3 regions of the Pseudomonas sp. FP2335 genome follow, and region 2 is predicted to be linked to each of the others. Evidence: predicted binding sites of a transcription regulator. Region 2 holds the regulator's gene; each other region holds the start of a gene.
The links. The regulator sigma-54, encoded in region 2, starts transcription at its own class of promoters, with help from an activator protein. The targets are predictions, from matches to a motif close to ANTGGCATNNANNTTGCTNT.
Positions count from the first base shown of each region.

Region 1 (7,783 bases), 1.3 Mb from region 2:
GGAAACTCACCCGGTCGCGGGCGCGGGAGATGACGATATGCCCTGACTCCAGGGGCTCGCGCAGTACCTCCAGGACCTTGCGGTCGAACTCCGGCAATTCATCCAGGAACAACACGCCGTGGTGCGCCAGGGTGATTTCCCCTGGCTGCGGTTTCGACCCGCCGCCGACCAACGCCGGCCCTGATGCCGAATGGTGCGGCTGGCGGAACGGCCGGTGGGGCCAATGGTTCAACGGCTCCAGGCTGACCACCGATTGAATCGCGGCGACCTCCAGGGCTTCCTGCTCACTCAGCGGCGGCAACAGGCCCGGCAAGCGGCTGGCAAGCAGGGTCTTGCCGGTGCCCGGCGGGCCGCTGAACAACAGGTTGTGCGCGCCGGCGGCGGCGATCAGCAAGGCGCGCTTGGCGGCGAGTTGGCCCTGTACCTCGCTCAGGTCCGGGTAAGGTCGGTTCAGGTACAACAAACCATCGGACTTGTAGGGCTCAATGGGCTGGTGCCCGTTCAGATGGGCCACCACTTGCAGCAAATGATCCACTGCAATCACCTTCAGCCCCGACGCCAGGCAGGCTTCCTCGGCATTGGCCCGCGGCACTATCACGGTGCGTCCAGCCTTGCGCGCGGCCAATGCCGCCGGCAACACGCCCTTGACCGCCCGCACGGCGCCCGACAAGGCCAGTTCACCCAGGCATTCGACCTCATCGAGCATCAACGCCGGCACCTGCACGCTGGCCGCGAGGATTCCCAGGGCAATCGCCAGGTCAAACCGCCCGCCGTCCTTGGGCAGGTCGGCGGGCGCGAGGTTGAGGGTGATGCGCCGGGCCGGGTATTGCAGCGCGCTGTTGAGGATGGCACTGCGTACGCGGTCCTTGCTTTCCTTGACCGCGGTTTCGGGCAAGCCCACCAGGGTGAGGGACGGCAGACCATTGGCCATGTGCACTTCAACGGTGACGGAAGGGGCTTCGACGCCGACCTGGGCGCGACTGTGGACGATGGCGAGGGACATGCTCGTTCCTTGAAATGGGGGCCGCATCCTGCGGGCTTTTCAAGGGTAGACGAGGAGTGAAACTATCGATGGCGGGAGGTTTTACAGAACGTATCCAGAGAGCGACGGGGCCAAATGTGGGAGCGGGCTTGCTCGCGAAGGCGGTGGGTCAGTCAATAAACTCGGAGACTGACACCCCGCCTTCGCGAGCAAGCCCGCTCCCACAATGGGCCGCGTTTATTCAGCAGATGGCGGCGTCAATCGTGCTTCCAGTTCGGCGACCTTCGCTTCCAGGCTCTCCAGCCGCGCACGTGTGCGGGCCAGCACGACCATCTGGCTGTCAAACTCTTCCCGGCTCACCAGGTCGAGCTTGCTGAAGCCGCTTTGCAACAGCGCCTTGAACTGGCTTTCGATTTCGTTGCGGGGCAGCGGGGTGTCGCCGCTGAACAGGCGAGAGGCATGGCCGCTCAGGGCGTCGAGGAGATCTTTGGGCGCGAGCATGGGAAATATTCCGGAATAACTGTTGGCCGGCAGTGTATCACGCAGCGTCTATAGTCTTTTTCACCGCGTGGGGCGCACGCTTTTCGCGCAACGTGCCGTCCGGCTGCGCACTGTTTTTGTGCGCAATACGGCCGCCAAAAAGCCCCGAAGGTGGACAGAAGTGGGCAAAGGACTGATTTCAGTGATTTTTACGGAGCTGGCAAGGTTTCTGCTTAGACGATCATGACCCATGCACTGATGCAGTCGCTGTGACGAATGCAGTGCGCCGACGGATCAGGGGTACAGGTTTCGTCACCAGTGGTTCGCTGGTGTCGCAATGGCAACTGCCGTTGAGACGATGCGTTACAAAGCCAGGCACTGCGCTTAGACTTGAGACGGGTTTGTTTTCCTGGGGCAAGTCCACCAATTCGGGAGAGAGTTTTCATGAAGCTAGTCACTGCCATCATCAAGCCGTTCAAGTTGGACGATGTACGCGAGTCGTTGTCCGAGATCGGCGTGCAGGGCATTACCGTTACTGAGGTCAAAGGCTTCGGTCGGCAGAAGGGTCACACCGAGCTGTATCGCGGCGCGGAATACGTAGTCGATTTCCTGCCGAAGGTGAAGATTGATGTCGCCATTGACGACAAGGATCTTGACCGGGTTATCGAGGCGATAACCAAGGCGGCCAACACCGGCAAGATCGGTGACGGCAAGATCTTCGTGGTCAATCTGGAACAGGCTATTCGCATCCGTACCGGCGAAACCGATACCGACGCAATCTAAGCCGCCAAACCCCAACGCCCCAGGAGAAAACAATATGACTCTGCGTAAATTCGCAGGGCTAGGAGCCCTGTTGTCCATCGTAATGCCAAGCCTGGCCATGGCGGCAGACGAAGTGGCTGCTCCAGTCCTCAATTCCGGCGACACGGCGTGGATGCTCACATCCACCGCGCTGGTGCTGTTCATGACCATTCCAGGCCTGGCGCTGTTCTACGGCGGCATGGTGCGCTCCAAAAACATTCTTTCCGTGATGATGCAGTGCTTCGCCATCACCGGCCTGATCAGCATCCTGTGGGTCGTCTACGGCTACAGCATCGCCTTTGATACGACCGGGATGGAGCAGGGCGTCGTCAACTTCAACTCCTTCTTCGGCGGCATGGGCAAGGCGTTCCTGGCGGGCGTGACCCCGGCCAGCATCACCGGGCCTGCGGCACTGTTCCCCGAGGCGGTGTTCATCACCTTCCAGATGACCTTCGCGATCATCACTCCGGCGCTGATCGTCGGTGCCTTCGCCGAGCGCATGAAGTTCTCCGCGATGCTGATCTTCATGGCGATCTGGTTCACCCTGGTCTATGCGCCGATCGCGCACATGGTCTGGAGCGGTAACGGTGGCCTGCTGTGGGACTGGGGCGTGCTGGACTTCGCCGGCGGCACCGTGGTGCACATCAATGCCGGTGTGGCTGGCCTGGTGGCGTGCATCGTGCTCGGCAAGCGTAAAGGCTACCCGACCACCCCGATGGCCCCGCACAACCTGGGTTACACCCTGATCGGCGCGGCCATGCTGTGGGTGGGCTGGTTCGGCTTCAACGCCGGTTCCGCCGCTGCGGCCAACGGCACCGCCGGTATGGCGATGCTGGTCACCCAGATCGCGACCGCTGCTGCAGCGCTGGGCTGGATGTTCGCCGAGTGGATCACCCATGGTAAGCCAAGCGCACTGGGTATTGCCTCGGGTGTCGTGGCCGGCCTGGTTGCTGTAACGCCAGCCGCAGGCACCGTGGGCCCGATGGGCGCCCTGGTGATCGGCCTGGTGGCCGGTGTGGTCTGCTTCTTCTGCGCTACCAGCCTCAAGCGCAAGCTGGGCTACGACGACTCCCTGGACGCCTTCGGCGTGCACGGTATCGGCGGTATCGTCGGTGCAATCCTGACCGGTGTGTTCGCAGCGCCAGCCCTGGGCGGCTTCGGCACCGTGACTGACGTTGCTGCGCAGGTCTGGATCCAGTGCAAAGGTGTCGGCTTCACCGTGATCTACACGGCGATCGTGACCTACATCATCCTCAAGGTGCTGGACATGGTCATGGGCCTGCGGGTTACCGAAGAGGAAGAGGCTGTCGGCCTCGACCTGGCACAACACAACGAACGCGGCTACAACTTGTAAGTACGCGGAAAAAAGATGCCCGGCTTGCCGGGCATTTTTTTGCCTGGCGTTTGTCAGTGTCTCAAAGCTGTAACGGTTTTTGCGTTGTGTTTGTGATGGGGCACACAAGCCACTTTCAAGCATGCGAATGTCTTACAGGCATGTAGGCGTATTCGGCACTTTGTTTTTTTCCTGAGCGCGCTAGAATGCGCGCCGATGGGCGCAGAACTGTATTTATCCGGCGAGCAGCGTGAACACGGCGGTGCTCGTAAAGTCCTCGCCATCTTGCACGGTGATGGGGCATAAGCCACTGGTTATCCGGTGGATGTTGATTTTTTTCCAGCGGCCTCGACAGGGGATGAAGCTGGGCTATAACTAATCTGCTTTTCGCAAGTCATGAGGTAGAACATGAGCGACGATGATCTGGAAAACGACGACCTCGAAGTAGGTGATGACGACGAGACCGATGAAGGTCTTGAAGTTGCAGCGGATGATGACAGTGCCGACGAGGTCGATGACAGTGGCGACGACGCTGCTCCCAAGGCCAAAGGCAAAGCCAAGGCCGCCGTTTCGGTAGATGAACTGCCGAGCGTTGAAGCCAAGAACAAAGAGCGCGATGCGCTGGCCCGCGCGATGGAAGAATTCCTCGCCAAAGGCGGCAAAGTGCAGGAAGTCGAGGCCAACGTGGTGGCAGATCCACCGAAGAAGCCGGATAACAAGTACGGCAGCCGACCTATCTGAGGTCAGCCACCTGCTTGTAAGAAAAGCCCGCCGTCGCTGCGGGCTTTTTCATGTCTGGAATAATTTCCTAAGGCCCGCCGCATACCCAATGTGGGAGCGGGCTTGCTCGCGAATGCAGTCTGTCAGTTACTGATGTGCTGACTGACACACCGCATTCGCGAGCAAGCCCGCTCCCACAGGTTTGATCTGCGTTTTTACTGCCAGCCGCGAAGCAACTCTGGCAATTGCGCCAGGTTACGAATCTCGGCATCCGGGCGCTTATCTGCATCCCACACCTTGCCCGTCGGGTTGAACCACACCGCCCGCAACCCCGCCTGCTGCGCCCCGGCAATGTCATCCCCTGGATGATCGCCGATATGCACCGCCGCACTGGCCTCCACGCCGCCGCGCTTCATAGCCTCCTGAAACAATCGCGCATCTGGTTTGGCAATCCCGATGTCTTCGGCGCGCAGGGCAAAGTGGAAGTAGTCGGCCAGGCCAACGCGCTGCACATCGGCATTGCCGTTGGTGATTACCCCTAGCAGGAAGTGCTGACGCAGCGCTTGCAGCATCGGTTCGGTTTCAGGGAACGGGGTGAGCTGATGACGCGCATGAATGAACGCCTCAAAACACACATCGGCCATTTGTGTGGCCTCGGGCTGTGGATAACCGGCTTCTTCAAAGGCATGCATCAACACCCGGTGGCGCAGCACGCTGATGCGGTGCTTCAGCTCCGGATGGCGCTCCAGCACCTGCTGGCGCAGGCTGGCGAAATGCTCCAGGGGCAAGTCGCCGACCTTCGACGCGTGGTTCGCCAGCCATTCACGCATCGACGCTTCGGCGCTGATGATGACGGGTACGTTGTCCCAGAGCGTGTCGTCCAGGTCGAAGGTGATCAGCTTGATACTCATGAGTCGCCGCCCTTGATGCGTTTGGCCCGTGGATGGGCGCTGTCGTACACCGTTGCCAGGTGTTGGAAATCCAGGTGGGTGTAGATCTGCGTGGTCTTGATGTCGGCGTGGCCGAGCAGTTCCTGCACCGCGCGCAGGTCCTGGGATGATTCGAGCAAATGGCTGGCGAAGGAGTGGCGCAGCATGTGCGGGTGCAGGTTCTGGCCCAATTCACGCTCGCCCGCCGCCTTGACGCGCAATTGGATGGCACGTGGCCCCAGGCGTCGGCCTTGTTGGCTGACAAACACCGCGTCGTCCGCCGGGTTGGTCAACAACCGCAGCGGCAGCCACAGTTGCAGGGCTTCGCGGGCTTTGCGGCCCACCGGCAGCACTCGGGTCTTGCTGCCTTTGCCCAGCACTTGCACCAGGCCGTCCGCCAGGTCCAGTTGATCCAGGTTCAGGCCGGTCAGTTCCGACAGGCGCAGACCTGAGGAATAGAACAGTTCGAGGATCGCCTGGTCGCGATGGGCCAGGAAGTCGTCCTCGACCGCACCGTCGAGCAATTGCAGGGCGCGGTCGGTGTCGAGGGTCTTGGGCAGGCGTCGCTCGCCTTTGGGCGGTGACAGGCCATTGGCCGGGTCGTGCTCGCACAGGCCTTCGCGATTGAGATAGTGATACAGGCCGCGCACCGCCGACAGCAGGCGCGACAGGCTGCGCGAGGATTGGCCGGCCTGGTGCAGGCGAGCAATCAAGCTGCGCAGGCTTTGGATGTCCAGGGCCTTCCAGCTGGCGATCTGCTGTTTTTCGCAGTACGCCAGGACCTTGTTCAAGTCGCGCCGATAGGCTTCCAGGGTGTGGGGCGACACCTGGCGCTCGCTGCGCAGGTGAGCGCAGTAAGCGTCCAGTTGCCGTTCCATGCCTAGCGCACCGCGCGCAGGGCGGTGGTGAAACGCGGCAGGACGCGGCCCAGCACTTCGGCGATGTAGGTCAAGAACAACGTACCCACCGAGCTTTTGTAGTGCGCCGGGTCGCGGCTGGCGATGGCGAGAACGCCATGCAGGCCTTGATGGCTGAGGGCGACGACGGCAGTGGAGCCGATCTGCTTGCGCTGTTCGGCGCCAAACAGGAAGTCCAGCTCATGCTCGCGCAGGGTGCCGCTGATGGTCTTGCCTTCGGACAGCAGGCCGCCGATGGCGGTCTGTGCTTCGGCACCGCTGACCCATCGCCCCACCGGCATCGGGTTGTCGCTGAACAGGATCAGGCTGACAAAGGGCACCTGGAAATCCTGGCGCAGGCTGTCTTCCACGGCGATCACCGTTTCTTCCAGGCTGGTGGCGTCCATCAGTGTGAGGATCAGGCGGCGGGTTTTCTCGAACAGGCGGTCGTTGTCGCGGGCCACGTCCATCAGGTGCGAGAGCTTGTGGCGCATTTCGATGTTGCGCTCGCGCAGGATCTTCATCTGCCGCTCCACCAGCGACACGGTGTCGCCGCGCTGGTGGGGGATGCGCAGGGCCGGCAGCAGCTCCTCGTGTTCGACGAAGAAGTCCGGATTAGCCTCAAGGTACGCCGCGACGGCAGCGGCCTCCAGACTGTCGCTCGGGGATGCTTGTGCGGGTACTTGAGGCTTATCGGTCATTGGCTGGGCTCACTCATAGACGGACCTGTCCTTCGTATACACGCGAGGCCGGCCCGGTCATCAGTACCGGGTGGCCAGGGCCTGCCCATTCGATGGACAGACGTCCGCCGGGCAGGTCGATCAACAGTGGCGAATCCATCCACCCCTGGCTGATCGCGGCCACGGCAGCGGCGCAAGCACCGGTGCCGCAAGCCTGGGTTTCGCCGGCACCGCGTTCCCAGACGCGCAATTGCGCGCGGGAACGGTCGATCACCTGCAGGAAACCTACGTTGACCCGGGCCGGAAAGCGCGGGTGGTGTTCGAGCTTGGGCCCCAATTCGTGTACGGGCGCGTTATTGATGTCGTGGACCCGCAGTACCGCATGGGGGTTGCCCATGGACACGGCGGCCAGCTCGACACTCTGCCCGTCGACGTCGACCGTGTAGCTGGCGGCCTGCTCGGTGGCCTGGAACGGAATGTCCGCCGGCACCAGGCGTGGCGCGCCCATGTTGACGCTGATCTGGCCGTCGTTGCGGACGTCCAGTTCGATCACGCCGCTCTTGGTCTCGACGCGGATCTGGCGCTTGGCGGTCAGGCGCTTGTCCAGCACAAAACGCGCAAAGCAGCGCGCGCCGTTGCCGCACTGTTCCACTTCGGAGCCGTCGGCGTTGAAGATCCGGTAACGGAAATCCACCTCCGGGTTGCTCGGCGCCTCGACGATCAGCAATTGGTCGAAACCGATGCCGGTGTGACGGTCGCCCCACTGTTTAGCGTGTTTGGGCAGGATATGCGCGTGCTGGCTGACCAGGTCGAGGACCATGAAATCATTGCCCAGCCCGTGCATCTTGGTAAAACGCAGCAGCATGGCTTACTCCGGCAGCAGGCTTTCGCCAGCATACAACTCGGCTACCGTCTCGCGGCGACGCACTTCAAACGCTTGATCACCGTCCACCAGCACCTCG
Region 1 is NZ_CP117437.1:5,818,981-5,826,763, reverse strand. It holds gene PSH81_RS26390 (YifB family Mg chelatase-like AAA ATPase) at 1-1,003, opposite strand, end outside; gene PSH81_RS26385 (accessory factor UbiK family protein) at 1,220-1,483, opposite strand; gene glnK (P-II family nitrogen regulator) at 1,907-2,245, shown strand; gene PSH81_RS26375 (ammonium transporter) at 2,280-3,617, shown strand; gene sutA (transcriptional regulator SutA) at 4,005-4,337, shown strand; gene PSH81_RS26365 (HAD family hydrolase) at 4,532-5,227, opposite strand; gene xerC (tyrosine recombinase XerC) at 5,224-6,123, opposite strand; gene PSH81_RS26355 (DUF484 family protein) at 6,126-6,842, opposite strand; gene dapF (diaminopimelate epimerase) at 6,856-7,686, opposite strand; gene lysA (diaminopimelate decarboxylase) at 7,690-7,783, opposite strand, start outside.
Region 1: a site for sigma-54 is predicted at 1,679-1,698, ahead of glnK (P-II family nitrogen regulator). Genes of this name have one in related genera too.

Region 2 (7,783 bases):
TGGCCGTGGCGTTGCTGGAAGCGCGCGGGTTTACCGCCGAAGACTTCGCGTTCTCCCACCCAGGGGGCGCCCTGGGCCGTCGCCTGCTGTTGAAAGTGGAAAACGTCATGCACTCGGGCGATGAATTGCCCCACGTCCAGCGCGGCACGCTGCTGAAGGACGCGCTGATGGAAATGACCCGCAAGGGCCTGGGCATGACGGTGATCCTGGAAGCCGACGGCAAACTGGCCGGGGTATTCACCGACGGCGACTTGCGTCGCACCCTGGACCGCACCATCGACATCCATACCGCGACCATAGATGCTGTGATGACGCCCCACGGCAAGACCGCCCGCCCCGAGATGCTGGCAGCTGAAGCCTTGAAAATCATGGAAGACCACAAGATCGGCGCGCTGGTGGTGGTCGATCATCAAGACCACCCGATTGGCGCCCTGAACATGCACGACTTGCTGCGTGCGGGAGTGATGTAAATGACAGGCGACCTGTTGCAACGCGGCAAGAACATCAAACTGGCGATTTTCGACGTAGACGGCGTGCTGACCGATGGCCGCCTCTATTTCCTCGAAGACGGCAGCGAATTCAAGACCTTCAACACCCTCGACGGCCAAGGCATCAAGATGCTGATGGCAGCGGGCGTGCAAACGGCGATCATCAGCGGCAGAAAAACCCCGGTTGTGGAACGCCGCGCACAAAACCTGGGGATTCCTCACCTGTATCAGGGCCGCGAGGATAAACTGGTGGTCTTGGACGAGCTTCTTGGCCAACTCAACCTAAGCTATGAGCAGGTCGCCTATTTGGGCGATGACCTGCCTGACTTGCCGGTGATCCGTCGAGTCGGCCTGGGCATGGCCGTCGCCAATGCGGCAGCCTTTGTTCGCGAACACGCCCATGGCATCACCACCGCCCGCGGCGGCGAAGGTGCCGCCCGCGAGTTCTGCGAGCTGATCCTGCGCGCCCAAGGCAGCCTTGAAGCGGCCCACGCCGCCTACCTATAGAGCGTTTTATGCTGAGCAAAAAGATTCGCAACTTCCTGTTATTCGGGGTCATCGCCGCGCTCTTCCTGGCGGTGGGCTACTGGAATATCAGCCCGGAGCGCTTTCTCGACCAGCCTGTTGCGCAGGTTGACGAAGGGGCTATCGACTATTACGCCACCAATGCCTACAGCATCCAGTTCCTGCCCGACGGCAAGGTGCAGTATGAGATGACGTCGGACAAGGTCGAGCACTTGAAGGCCACCGAAGTCACCCTGCTGACCAACCCGGACATGAACATCTACCGTGGCACCGAGTTTCCGTGGCATGTCACCAGCAAGCGTGGCGAGGTCAACCCGGACGGCACCGAAGTGGAACTGATCGACTCGGTGCGCGTCGCGCGTACCGACGATAAAAACCGTGACACCGTGATTACCAGCAGTCGTATGACCGTATTCCCGCAGAAGCAATATGCGCAGACCGAGCAAGACGTTAGAATCGACGGCGCTGGCGGGGTATCGACTGGCAAGGGAATGAAAGCGTATTTGAAAGAAAGCAGGATACACCTGCTATCGAACGTAAGAGGACAGTATGAGGCTCGTTAAAACTCTCCCTATTTTGCTCAGTCTGGGCGCAGCACTGGGAAGCGTGAGCGCCTGGGCTCTGCCGAACGATAGCCAGCAACCGATCCACATTTCGGCTGACGATGCGCAACTGGACGACAAGCAAGGCGTCGCCACCTACACCGGCGGCGTGATCATCACCCAGGGCTCGATGAAGATCACCGGCAACACGGTGACCTTGACGCGTACCGCCAATGGCGACATTGACGTGGTGACTTCGGTGGGCAACCTGGCTTACTTCGAGCAGAAGCAGTCGCCGACCGACAGCGGCCCGATGAAGGGCTACGGCAAGACCATCCAGTATCACGCCCAGCAGAACCGTATTGTCCTGATCGACCAGGCCAAGGTCCTCAGCCCGGACGGCAACTCCACGGAAGGTGAGAAAATCACCTATGACACCGTGAAACAGATCGCCAACGCCGGCCGCGCCAATGGTGCCAAGGTGACTGCGCCACGTCCGCGAATCGACATGGTTATCCAGCCGAAGAAGAAGGCCGAGTAATGGCAACCCTGAAAGCCCAGCATCTGGCCAAGGCCTATAAAAGCCGCCAGGTCGTGCGCGACGTCAGCCTGTCGATCGACAGCGGCCAGATCGTCGGCCTGCTCGGCCCCAACGGCGCCGGCAAGACCACCTGCTTCTACATGATCGTCGGCCTGGTCCAGGCGGATCAGGGTCGCGTCCTGATCGACGACCTGGATGTCAGCCACCAGCCAATGCACGGTCGTGCACGGGCCGGTATCGGCTATCTTCCGCAAGAAGCGTCGATCTTCCGCAAACTGTCGGTGGCCGACAACATCATGGCGATCCTCGAGACCCGCAAGGAACTCGACCGTGATGGCCGTCGCAAGGAGCTGGAAAGCCTGCTGCAGGAATTCCACATCAACCACATTCGCGACAACCTCGGCATGAGCCTGTCCGGCGGCGAGCGTCGTCGTGTGGAAATCGCCCGCGCCCTGGCCACTGCGCCGAAATTCATCCTGCTGGACGAACCGTTTGCCGGCGTCGACCCGATCTCGGTCGGCGACATCAAACAAATCATCCACCACCTGAAAGCCAAGGGCATCGGTGTATTGATCACCGACCACAACGTGCGTGAAACCCTCGACATCTGCGAAACCGCATATATCGTCAACGATGGCCAGCTGATTGCCGAAGGCGACGCCGCCACGATCCTGGCCAACGAATTGGTGAAGGAAGTCTACCTGGGTCACGAGTTCCGCCTGTAAACACCGTGGTGTCACGGCCGCTGCCAAGATGCGCGGGAGTCAATGAAAACCTCCGGATTTTTATTGTTACCGTGCTCTAGGCAAAGCCCCCGACATCAGGCATATAATTTGCTTATGTTTGGCGCTCACGCGCCCTGTCGTGGATGGCGCATTGCGCCGGCGAATAAGGTGTTAAGCCCCTGCCATGAAACCATCGCTAGTCCTGAGAATGGGCCAGCAGCTGACGATGACACCGCAGCTGCAACAGGCCATCCGCCTGCTCCAATTGTCGACCCTGGACCTGCAACAGGAAATCCAGGAGGCCCTGGAGTCCAACCCGATGCTCGAACGCCAGGAAGAAGGCGACGACTTCGATAACGCAGACCCGCTGGCCGACAACATCGAGCAAAAACCCAATTCCGACGTGCAGGAACCTTCCTATCAGGAAACCGCCCCAACGGTGGATAACCTGGAAGAAGGTGAATGGAACGAACGCATTCCTAACGAACTTCCCGTGGATACCGCCTGGGAAGACGTCTACCAGACCAGCGCCAGCAGCCTGCCCAGCAACGATGATGATGAGTGGGACTTCACCACCCGCACGTCCGCCGGTGAAAGCCTGCAGAGCCATCTGTTGTGGCAATTGAACCTCGCGCCGATGTCGGACACCGATCGCCTGATCGCTGTGACCCTGATCGACTGCATCAACAACCAGGGCTACCTGGACGAGACGCTTGAGGAGATCCTCGAAGCGTTCGACCCGGAACTGGACATCGAACTGGACGAGATCGAAGCCGTCCTGCACCGCATCCAACAGTTCGAACCCGCCGGCATCGGCGCCCGCACCCTCAGCGAATGCCTGTTGCTGCAATTGCGCCAACTGCCTGCCAAGACGCCTTGGCTCGTTGAAGCCCAGCGCTTGGTGACCGACTACATCGACTTGCTGGGTAGCCGCGACTACAGCCAGTTGATGCGCCGCATGAAACTCAAGGAAGACGACCTGCGCCAGGTGATCGAGCTGGTACAGAGCCTCAATCCGCGCCCGGGCTCGCAGATCGAGTCCAGCGAAGCCGAATACGTGGTGCCTGACGTCATCGTGCGCAAGGACAACGAACGCTGGCTGGTGGAGTTGAACCAGGAGTCGGTGCCACGCCTGCGGGTCAACCCGCAATACGCCGGCTTTGTACGCCGCGCCGATACCAGCGCCGACAACACCTTCATGCGCAACCAGTTGCAGGAGGCCCGCTGGTTCATCAAGAGCCTGCAAAGCCGCAACGAAACCCTGATGAAAGTCGCCACCCAGATCGTCGAGCACCAGCGCGGCTTCCTGGAATACGGCGACGAAGCGATGAAACCGTTGGTGCTGCATGACATCGCCGAAGCAGTCGGCATGCACGAATCGACGATTTCACGGGTGACCACGCAGAAATTCATGCATACCCCACGGGGTATTTATGAGCTGAAATACTTTTTCTCCAGCCACGTCAGCACCTCCGAAGGCGGCGAATGCTCGTCCACGGCGATCCGCGCGATCATCAAAAAACTGGTTGCCGCGGAAAATCAGAAAAAGCCATTGAGTGACAGTAAGATCGCTGGTTTACTGGAGGCACAAGGCATTCAGGTCGCCCGTCGAACCGTCGCCAAGTACCGCGAGTCCCTCGGGATCGCGCCTTCCAGCGAGCGTAAGCGTTTGATGTGACGGGCGGGCCATAGCGTTCCAGTGGTGGGTATTCCTGCCCACCGCTTTATGCACTGGCAACGAAGGAGAAGCTGTATGCAAGTCAACATCAGTGGACACCAACTGGAAGTGACCGAACCGCTGCGCGCCTATATCGGCGAAAAACTCAAAAGAATTGAGGGGCATTTCGACAAGATCACCAACGTGCAAGTCATCATGACTGTCGAAAAGCTGAAGCAGAAAATCGAAGCCACCTTGCGTATACCCGGCGGGGAAGTAGTCGCTAATGCCGAGCATTCAGATATGTATGCCGCCATTGACGACCTGACCGACAAGCTGGATCGCCAAATCAAAAAGCATAAGGAAAAGCAGCAGAGCCTCCTCCAGGGCACAGGCCGCTAACACTCCCCACCCATGATTCGACTTGAAACCATCCTGACCCCCGGCCGTTCCCTCGTGAACGCGCCGGGTGGCAGTAAAAAGAAAGCCCTTGAGCAAATTGCCAACCTGATCAGCCGCGAAGTGCCTGACCTGGAGATGCAAGATGTCTACGAGGCTCTGATTGCCCGTGAAAAACTCGGCTCCACCGGTTTTGGCAACGGCATCGCCATTCCCCACTGCCGCCTCAAAAGTTGTGAGGCACCTGTCAGCGCCCTGCTGCACCTGGACGCTCCCATCGATTTCGACGCCATCGACGGCGCCCCGGTCGACCTGCTGTTTGTTCTGCTGGTCCCGCAAGCCGCCACCGATGCGCACCTGGAACTGCTCCGGCAGATCGCCAGCATGCTCGACCGCAAGGAAGTACGCGACAAACTGCGCAGTGCCAGTAGCAATGAGGCGCTGTATCAGGTAGTCCTGGATGAACAGAACGGGCAGTAATCATGCGTTTGATCATCGTCAGCGGCCGTTCCGGCTCGGGTAAAAGCACCGCCCTCAACGTACTTGAGGACAGTGGCTTCTACTGCATCGACAACCTGCCCGCCGGCCTGCTGCCAGAGCTCGCGGAACGCGCGTTGATCCACACCGAGCTGGCGCAACCGCTGGTGGCCGTATCGATCGATGCCCGCAACCTGCCCAGCCACCTTGAGCGGTTCCCGCAACTGCTCGAGGAAGTTCGCGCCAAGCACATTCATTGCGATGTGCTGTACCTGGACGCCGACGAAGAGACCCTGCTAAAGCGCTTCTCTGAAACCCGTCGACGCCACCCCCTCAGCAGCCCCCATCGCTCCCTGGCAGAAGCCATCGAGGACGAAACCAAGTTGCTGGGGCCGATCATTGACCTCGCCGACCTCAAGATCAACACCACCGGGCTCAACCTGTACCAGTTGCGTGATGCCATCAAGCTGCGTCTGCTGAACCAGCCCGAGCCGGGTACGGCATTCCTCGTCGAGTCGTTTGGCTTCAAGCGCGGCATGCCGGTGGACGCCGACCTGGTGTTCGATGTGCGCTGCCTGCCCAACCCTTATTGGAAACCGGAACTGCGTGATCAGTCCGGGCTGGACCAACCTGTGGCTGAATACCTGGCGGCGCAACCGGATGTCGAGGAGATGTTCCAGGACATTTCCAGCTACCTGCTCAAATGGCTGCCGCGCTTCGCTGCAAGCAATCGGGCGTATGTCACCATTGCCATTGGCTGCACCGGCGGCCACCACCGCTCGGTCTACCTGACCGAACGCCTGGGCCAACTGCTGCAACAAACCCTCAAGAACGTCCAGGTTCGCCACCGCGACCTTAGCTGAAAGGAACACCCCCGCGATGCCTGCTCTGGAAATTGAAATCATCAACAAGCTGGGGCTGCATGCCCGGGCTTCCGCGAAGTTCGTCGGCGTTGCCGGGCAGTTCCCCTGCCAGATCCGCGCGGGGCGTACGCCAGAGTCCATGGTCGATGGCAAAAGCATTATGGCCATGATGATGTTGGCCGCCGGCAAGGGCACCCGGATTCACTTGAAGACGGAAGGCGAGCAAGAGCAGGAAGCCATGGACGCCCTGGTGGCGCTGATCAACAACTTCTTTGATGAGGGTGAGTGACACCCTTGAAGACGGGCGTGAAGTCGCAACGACTTCAGCCCAATGCGGTATCCATCACCATCATCAAACAAAACCCGATGCACAACCCCAGGCTGGCGAGCATCTCGTGACCGTTGCGCCGCGACTCGGGGATGACCTCGTGAGTCACCACCAACAACATGGCCCCCGCGGCGAGCGCCAGCCCAAGCGGCAACAGCACTTCAGCCAGGCTTACCAACCAGGCGCAGAGCACCGCGAACACCGGCTCGACCAACCCTGAAGCAGCTCCGATCAAGAACGCCTTGATCCGCGACATCCCTGCCCCGGCCAACACCAAAGCAATCACCAAGCCTTCGGGCACATCCTGCAAGGCAATGCCCATGGCCAGGCTGTCGGCATCGGGCATTGCGCCGCCCGCCGAAACCCCCACGGCCATGCCTTCGGGGATGTTGTGGGCAATGATGGCAAACACGAATAACCAGATACGCGGCGGGATCACCGGGTGATCGGGCGTGCCTACCAGCATTTCCGGGCTGGCACCGGAGACCTTGCGATCAACCAGATACAACCCGAATGCCCCCAGCATGATGCCAACGCTGATCAGGCCACTGGCCCCCCAAGGCGAAAGCCCCAGGCCTTCGGCGGCGGCGATGCCCGGCACGATCAGCGAAAATGCCGTCGCCGCGAGCATGACCCCGGCACCAAAACCCAGCAAGGTGTCACTGAGCGCCACCGGCATGCGCCGAATCACCAGCACCGGCACCGCACCGAGTGCCGTGCCCAGTGCGCAGATTGCGCCGCCTTGCAGCGCGCGCAGGATTCGCGGCTCCAGGTTCAGCCAGTCCAGCCCATGGGCCACCAGCAATGCAGTCCCTGCCAATAGCAGCAGCGAGCCAAACGCATAACGAAACATCCGCCCGCTGCTGACCGCCAGTGTTTCAGTGCCCATAGTCGGCCTTAGATCTTGTTATGGAGGTGAATGTCAGGCCAAGGCGGCCTGATAGCGTGCGGCAACTTCCGGCCAATTGATCACGCTATAGAACGCGTTGATATATTCCGGACGCCGGTTCTGATAACGCAGGTAGTAGGCATGCTCCCACACGTCCAGGCCGAGGATTGGCGTGTTGCCATTCATCAGGGGGCTGTCCTGATTACCGCTGCTTTCGACGACCAGGGTCTTTTGTGGAGTAACGCTCAGCCAGGCCCAGCCGCTGCCGAAACGGGTCAGTGCGGCTTTGGTGAAGGCTTCCTTGAAGCTCTCGAAACCGCCCACTTGCTCGTCGATAGCCTTGCCCAGC
Region 2 is NZ_CP117437.1:1,047,310-1,055,092, reverse strand. It holds gene PSH81_RS04535 (KpsF/GutQ family sugar-phosphate isomerase) at 1-470, shown strand, start outside; gene PSH81_RS04530 (HAD family hydrolase) at 471-995, shown strand; gene lptC (LPS export ABC transporter periplasmic protein LptC) at 1,004-1,576, shown strand; gene lptA (lipopolysaccharide transport periplasmic protein LptA) at 1,563-2,096, shown strand; gene lptB (LPS export ABC transporter ATP-binding protein) at 2,096-2,821, shown strand; gene PSH81_RS04510 (RNA polymerase factor sigma-54) at 3,006-4,499, shown strand; gene hpf (ribosome hibernation-promoting factor, HPF/YfiA family) at 4,575-4,880, shown strand; gene ptsN (PTS IIA-like nitrogen regulatory protein PtsN) at 4,893-5,357, shown strand; gene rapZ (RNase adapter RapZ) at 5,360-6,217, shown strand; gene PSH81_RS04490 (HPr family phosphocarrier protein) at 6,234-6,506, shown strand; gene PSH81_RS04485 (ZIP family metal transporter) at 6,541-7,434, opposite strand; gene PSH81_RS04480 (superoxide dismutase) at 7,468-7,783, opposite strand, start outside.

Region 3 (7,783 bases), 2.6 Mb from region 2:
GCCCGATGATCCGTGGTTTGAGTGGTGCGCTGCTGTTGGTTTCGGCGGTGTTGGGCGGTTGCGCCAGTCACCCTGATAGCGAGCAGGCTTTGCAGCAGGCGGGCAACGACTTCCAGAAGGTCAAGGAAGACGCCAACGTGCTGCGCTTTGCGCCCAAGGACGTGATCCGCGCCGGTGAATCCCTGGCCCGTGCCGACCGCCTGTCGAGCTACTGGGGCAGCGGCGCCGACGTCGCGCATTACGCCTATCTGAGCCAGCGTTACAGCGCGATTGCCCGCGAACACACCGAGCAGGCGCTCAATGCCGAGCGCGGTGCCAAGCTCGAGTTGGAGCGCCAGCGCCTGCAACTGGCCCTGCGTGAAAGCAAGCTGACCAGCGTGCAGCAACAGGGCAAATGGCTCGAAGAACAGATCGCCAGCCTGACCACCACCCAGACCGATCGTGGCTTAGTGATGACCCTGGGCGACGTGCTGTTCGATACCGGTGAAGCGGAACTGAAAAACTCCGCCAACCGCACCGTGCTGAAAATCGTGCAGTTCCTGCAACTGAACCCCAAGCGCGTGGTGCGTATCGAGGGTTACACCGACAGCACCGGCGGCGAGCAGGAAAACCTCAAGCTGTCCCGTGACCGTGCGCAATCGGTGGCCGATGTGCTGGTGGACCTGGGGATCGACGAAAAACGCATCCAGGTTGAAGGTTATGGTGACCAGTACCCGGTCGAAGCCAACGCTTCCGAGCGGGGCAGGGCGCAGAACCGGCGGGTAGAAATCGTGTTCTCCGACGAAAAAGGCCAGTTGGGCGCCGCCCGCTAGACGCCACACACAAATCCAAATGTGTAAGTGAGCTTGTGTGGGAGCGGGCTTGCCCGCGATTGCGGTAGGTCAGCCAGAGTTGTTTCTGCTGATACACCCCTATCGCGGGCAAGCCCGCTCCCACATTTTGTTTGGTGTACACCCAAAAGGCTCTTAAGCACCCTTACAGTTTTTACTGTCACTCCCGCCCGCGCTCGACTATTGTGGCAACTGTCCCCGTACACTTTTAAACTGTGCCGGTATGTTTCACACAAAAATAAAATACCCGTGAAATCGAGTGCTGCGTCATGACCAATCTGTTGCTCTACCAACGTATCGCCCAGCAACTGGCCGAGGACATCCGGCGCGGCGTCTATCAACCGGGCGAGCGTGTGCCTTCGGTGCGCAAGATGAGCTCCCAGCTCAACGTCAGCCACGCCACGGTGTTGCAGGCTTATGCCAACCTGGAAGACCAGGGGCTGATCCGCGCACGCCCGCAGTCGGGCTACTACGTGCACCAGACGCCGGCGCTCACCGCGCCAACGCCAGACATCGCCCGCGTCGAGCGCCCAGGGTTGGTCACCCGCAGTAGCATTATCCAACAGGTATTGGTCGAATCGCGCCGCGAAGGGGTGTTCCCTTTGGGCGCCGCCGTGCCGAGTGTCGATTACTTGCCGGTGCGCGCGTTGCACCAGCAGTTGGCCAAGGTCACGCGCTTCCAGAGCCCACGGGCGTTCAGCTACATGTTCAGCCCCGGTTTCGAGCCGCTGCGCCGCCAGGTGGCGATCCGCATGCGCGATGCGGGCGTGGTGGTCGACCCGTCCGAAGTGGTGATCACCCATGGCTGCGTCGATGCGCTGCAGATGTCGCTGCGCGTACTGACCCGGCCTGGCGACCTGATCGCCGCTGAATCGCCGACGTATTACGGCTTGCTGCAACTGGCTGATCTGCTTGGCCTCAAGGTCATCGAGATCCCCAGTGATCCAGCCTCCGGCATGAGCCTGGAAGCCTTGCAACTGGCGGCCAACCAATGGTCGATCAAGGCCCTGGTGCTGACCACGCGCCTGAGCAATCCCCTCGGTGGTACCATGCCCGAGGAACGGCAAAAACAGTTGCTGCGCCTGGCGTCGGATTTCGATATTCAGATCGTCGAGGACGACATTTACGGCGAATTGATGTTTGAAGTCGGTCGCACCAAGGCCCTCAAGGCCTACGACCGCCTTGACCGAGTGATCTACTGCTCGAGCTTCTCCAAGACCCTGTCACCCGGCGTGCGGATCGGTTGGATGATTGCCGGCAAGTACCAGCAGGAAATCCAGCGCCTGCAGATGTTCAGCACCCATTCGGCGTGCAGCGTCACGCAGATGGGCGTTGCCGCGTACCTGGAGAACGGGGGCTATGATCGCCACCTGCGTTACATCCGCCAGGAGTACCGCAAGAACCTCAACGCCTTCCAGCTCGCCGTGCAGCAGTACTTCCCCGAAGGCACGCAGATGACCCGCCCCAGTGGTGGTTTTATCCTGTGGGTCAGTTTGCCGGGACGGGTCAATACCCAGGAACTGCACGTACGCGCCTTGCAACAAGGCATCAGCATTGCACCGGGGCTGATCTTCAGTAACACCGAGCAGTTCAACCACTGTATCCGTCTCAATTGCGGCACAGCGTGGAACCGCGAGGCAGAGCGGGCGCTGATGACGTTGGGGATGCTCGCCAGCCAACTTTGCCAGGAAACCGCCGCCGGCTTTTGAGCCCGGGAATAGGGACGTGACCGGCCGCTGGCCAATCACCGCGCTTGTCATGCTGCCCACAACAAGCGAGCATATGGCCCTCTGCCGTTAATGCTGTAGGCGATATGACCTGTATTTTTCGCGCTGTCTTGGTGATTGGCCTGTTAAGCCTGTGTAACGTCAGCACAGTGCTGGCGGCAGCACCTGTGACCCAGGGCAAGGTCACCGCCGGCGCCACGCAGAAGGCCCCGGCCAAAAAGGCCGTCGAGGCCAAGAAAAAAGCCGCTGCGGTGAAAAAGCGTACGACAAGCAAGTCGAAGTCGTCCCAGGAAGTTACCCAGACCAAATTGCCACCGGCACAGTTGGACCTGTCCCTGCCTTCGGACATGGTCAGGCACTTGCAACCCATCGGCACCATGCCCAAGCCCCAGAGCGTGCCCCTGCTGCCGCCGATGTTTGGCGAGAAACCGGCAGGCAACAGCGCCTTCCAGATCAACGGTCGCCTGCTCAGCAATGAGATGAAGCTGCAACTGCGCAACGAAGAGCGGCGTGACGTTGAAGGCGCGGCGTTGGAATTCGAGTTCAAGCAGTAAACTTTTCCTGCAAACGTGACGTGGCTCTTCGACCATGTGTCGGAGACTGGTCAGTCATTTTTGTTTTCTGCGAAAAACCCCTGTTAGACCATTTTAAAACGGCTGTTTAAGGGCGTACTCTAGCCCGGCCATCCACATTGAGTCGTCGAGGACCTGCCTGTCATGAATTGCCGTGAAGGCTGTGGCGCGTGCTGCATCGCCCCCTCCATCAGTTCGCCATTACCGGGAATGCCACAAGGCAAGCCGGCAGGCGAACGCTGCCTGCACCTGTCGGTCGAACAACTGTGCCTGCTGTTCGGGCAGCCGGAGCGGCCGGCGGTATGCAGTGATTTCAAGGCGGACATCGAGGTCTGCGGTACCGACCAGGCCGATGCGATCCGCTTGATCGGTTGGTGGGAGCAGATGACGGCGGCTTGATGGGCTTTACTATCGGAACTTCAACAATAAGGAATACAACAATGGGTTCGCTGAAACGAATGGCTGTGCTGTGCGGGTTTACGGTGTTGTTTGCTGCTACGGCCCAGGCTGAGGATTGGCAGGTCGCCAAAGATGAAGACGGGATCAAGGTGTCCTTGAGCGAAGTGGCCGGCTCCAAGTACAAGGCCTATCGCGGCGTGACCACGATCAAGGCGCCGGTGGCCAAGATCCAGGCACTGCAAGAAGACGTTGCGGGTGCCTGTGCCTGGATTCACGAGTGCAAATCGCAAAAACTGCTTAAGCAGGAAGGCGACAAGAGCTGGACCTACACCCAGTTCAAGGCTCCGTTCCCGGTCACCGACCGTGACTCCATCCTGGAGATCACCACCTCCAAGGCCGCTGACGGCACCCTGACGCGCAAGCTGCTGGAAGTGCCGACCTACCAGCCGGAAGTCAAAGGCTATGTGCGTGTGGCCCAGGTCGAGGGCTTCTGGAAACTGGTGCCCAAAGGCGACAACCTGACCGAAGTCACTTACCAGGTGCACACCGAGCCAGGCGGCAGCGTGCCATCGTGGTTGGCCAACAAATTCGTGGTGGATGCGCCGTTCAACACCTTGAAAGCCCTCAAGGACCACGCCGAGAAGTAAGCGCAACTGATCCGGTGCCTCCAGCCTTGAGTGGAACGTTTGGCGATCCCTCAAGGTCCAGATGGATGTGAGCCCACACATGGGCTTTATCGAGGAGGCACCGATGCAAACGTGGAACATTACCTTCGTTGATGATCACGGCGAGACTTCGGTGGAGCAGTTCACCTGCAATGAAAAGCCCAGCCTTGAAGAAGCTGCGCACATGATCCGCAACAAGCTGCTGCCGGTCGCCGCCGAACTCGACCTCAATGACCTTGAGGGGCGCCAGTCTGAGCCGACGGTCAAAATCCTCAAAGACCAGAACAGCATTCAAATCCTCGACATTTTGCCCGCCGCCTGAACATTGCGTGGTTGCCACTAAAGTGCCTCTGGTGGTGGTCAAAGCTTCGCGCTACTCTGCAAGCGAGATCAGCGAATGAATCGCTAAGGTCTGGTCTTGTCAGCTACATGCTTGTTTTCCAGCGGTGTTGTCATCGCCGTAGTCCATGCGCCAGTACGGCGTGGGCCTCGGGAAGCACGGAAAGTCTATCCATCGGTCAGAGGAGCACTTTTCATGAGCACAGCCTATCAAGAAGACATCAGCACCAACGTTCTGCGCCGCATGAAAGAAGGCGGCTTCGACTTCTCGCGTTTCCACCCCATTGAGTTCTACGCCATTTTCCCGGATGAGGAACGTGCGCGCAGGGCTGCGGGTGAGTTTCGTGGGGAATCCCTGAATGCCCAGGTCAGTGCGCGCGACGATGGCGCCTGGTATCTGGAACTGAGCAAAATCATGTTTGCCACCTACGACGGTATAGGAGACTTCGAACAGGACTTTGGGGCGGTGGTAGAGCCTCTGGGCGGGATTATCGAAGGGTGGGGCGTCAAGCAGGAGGTGCGTGGGTTACCCATGTAGTTGTATGAAAAAACGCAGCGTATCGGCTGACCTTTGGGTCGGCCGATTTTGTTTGTGGCGTGGGAAAACTATTCTGAACTTGTGCGCCATTTTTCAGCACCAAAAAAAAGCCACCCAAGAAGGGTGGCCTAAAGGGAAGAGCGGTGTGCTGAAGGAGCGTGTTCAGCAGATGGGGCGATTATCCGCAGGCTTGGCCGGGCAGTGAAATCAACTCTGGCTATGCTGCTGATAGTCAAAGCCCGCATTGCGATGAAGCGCGCGACGGGACGGCGGGCATCTGGCTGCACCAGGACGGTGCGCTTGTGTCCTTGCTTTAATTCAACTCACTGATTTTTAAGTGTTTATGCCGCTGGCACGGGCCTTGCGATGGTTCTAGCGCCCGGGTGACAAGGAGTTCGGCATGATCCGCACTTATTACGATGAAATGTACGATGGGGCAGGCCAGGTCCGGCCTCATTACCGCGAGTTCGCCCGCTGGTTGGCCGAAACCCCAGATGATCTGTTGGCCCAGCGTCGGCGTGAAGCCGATTTGCTGTTTCACCGCGCCGGCATCACCTTCACCCTCTACGGTGACGAGCAGGGCACCGAGCGCTTGATTCCCTTCGACACCATCCCGCGCAGCATCCCGGCCAGCGAGTGGCGGGTTGTCGAGCGTGGCTGCATCCAGCGGGTCAAGGCGCTGAACATGTTTCTCGCCGACCTGTACCACGATCAGCGCATCATCAAGGCCGGGATCATCCCCGCCGAGCAGGTGCTGGCCAACGAGCAATACCAGTTGGCAATGCAGGGTCTGGACCTGCACCGCGACCTGTATTCCCACATCTCCGGGGTCGATCTCGTGCGTGATGGCGACGGCACCTACTACGTGCTGGAAGACAACCTGCGCACACCGAGCGGCGTCAGTTATATGCTCGAAGACCGCAAGATGATGATGCGCCTGTTCCCCGAGCTGTTCGCCGCCCAACGCATCGCGCCCATCGACCATTACCCCAACCTGCTGCTTGACACCCTGAAAAGCTCCAGCCCCCTGGACAACCCCAGCGTGGTGGTGTTGACCCCGGGGCGCTTCAACAGCGCGTTTTTCGAACATGCCTTCCTGGCCCGGGAAATGGGCGTGGAACTGGTGGAAGGTGCCGACCTGTTCGTACGCGATGACCGCGTGTTCATGCGCACCACCGATGGCCCCAAGGCCGTGGACGTGATCTACCGCCGCCTCGACGACGCCTTCCTCGACCCGCTGGCGTTCAATCCGGACTCCATGCTCGGCGTGCCCGGCCTGCTGGCCGCGTACCGCTCCGGCAATGTCGTGCTGGCGAATGCCATCGGCACCGGGGTGGCGGATGACAAGTCGGTGTACCCATTCGTCACCGATATGATCCGTTTTTACCTGGACGAAGAACCTATCCTCAACAACGTTCCTACCTTCCAGTGCCGTAAGCCCGACGAACTGTCCCACGTCCTGGCCAACCTGCCGGATCTGGTCGTGAAGGAAACCCAAGGCTCCGGTGGCTACGGCATGCTGGTCGGCCCTGCCTCCACCGCAGCGCAAATCGAGGCCTTCCGTGTACGTATCAAGGCCAAGCCCCACGCCTATATCGCGCAACCAACCCTGTGTTTATCGACGTGCCCGACCTTTGTCGAAAACGGCATCGCGCCACGCCATATCGACCTGCGTCCGTTCGTCCTGTCCGGCAAGGAAACCCGTGTAGTGCCTGGCGGTTTGACCCGCGTGGCGCTGCGTGAGGGTTCGCTGGTGGTTAATTCGTCCCAGGGCGGTGGTACCAAAGACACCTGGGTGGTGGAGGACTGATGCCATGTTGAGTAGAACTGCCTCGGATTTGTATTGGATGTCGCGCTACCTGGAGCGCGCGGAAAACCTCGCGCGCATGCTCGATGTCAGCTATTCGCTGTCGCTCATGCCCCAGGACGGGCGCGGTGATGGCCTGCATGAACTGGCCATGCCGCTGTTGATTACCGGCACCCTGGATGACTACCGCGAGCGCCACGCTGAGCTGCACGCCGAACACCTGCTGCACTTCTTTGCCCTGGACGCGGCCAACCCGGCCAGCATCTACAGTTGCCTCGGCGCTGCGCGGGCCAGTGCCCATGCGGTGCGTGGGCGAATTACCGCCGACATGTGGGAAAACATCAACGCCACCTGGCTGGATATTCGCGACATTGCCCAGCAGGGCCTGAGCCGTTATGGCATGAGCCGCTTCTGTGAATGGGTCAAGGAGCGTTCCCACCTGTTCCGGGGCGCAACCTACGGCACCATCATGCGCAATGACGCCTTTCGTTTTATCCGCCTGGGTACGTTCATCGAGCGCGCCGACAACACCCTGCGCCTGCTCGACGCACGTTATGAAATGGCCGGCGACCAGGCTGCAGCGGTCACCGACGGTACGGCCCACGCCTACTATCAATGGAGCGCCTTGCTGCGTGCGCTGTCGTCGTTCGAGGCCTACACCGAGATCTATCGCGATGCGCCAGGCGCGCGACAAGTCGCCGAATTGTTGTTGCTGCGCGCCGATGTGCCACGTTCATTGCGCGCCTGCAGCGAAGAGATCGACCAGATCCTCGCCAGCCTGCCCGGCCTCAACGGCCGCCCGGCCCAGCGCCTGGCCGCCGAGATGGATGCGCGCCTGCGCTTTACTGCCATCGATGAAATCCTCGAGGAAGGCCTGCACGCCTGGCTGACCGACTTTATCCCCCT
Region 3 is NZ_CP117437.1:4,536,743-4,544,525, reverse strand. It holds gene PSH81_RS20340 (OmpA family protein) at 1-812, shown strand, start outside; gene PSH81_RS20335 (PLP-dependent aminotransferase family protein) at 1,100-2,539, shown strand; gene PSH81_RS20330 (translation initiation factor 2) at 2,644-3,111, shown strand; gene PSH81_RS20325 (YkgJ family cysteine cluster protein) at 3,274-3,528, shown strand; gene PSH81_RS20320 (START domain-containing protein) at 3,570-4,175, shown strand; gene PSH81_RS20315 (hypothetical protein) at 4,279-4,515, shown strand; gene PSH81_RS20310 (ribonuclease E inhibitor RraB) at 4,729-5,070, shown strand; gene PSH81_RS20305 (circularly permuted type 2 ATP-grasp protein) at 5,471-6,880, shown strand; gene PSH81_RS20300 (alpha-E domain-containing protein) at 6,885-7,783, shown strand, end outside.
Region 3: a site for sigma-54 is predicted at 5,419-5,438, ahead of PSH81_RS20305 (circularly permuted type 2 ATP-grasp protein). Genes of this name have one in related genera too.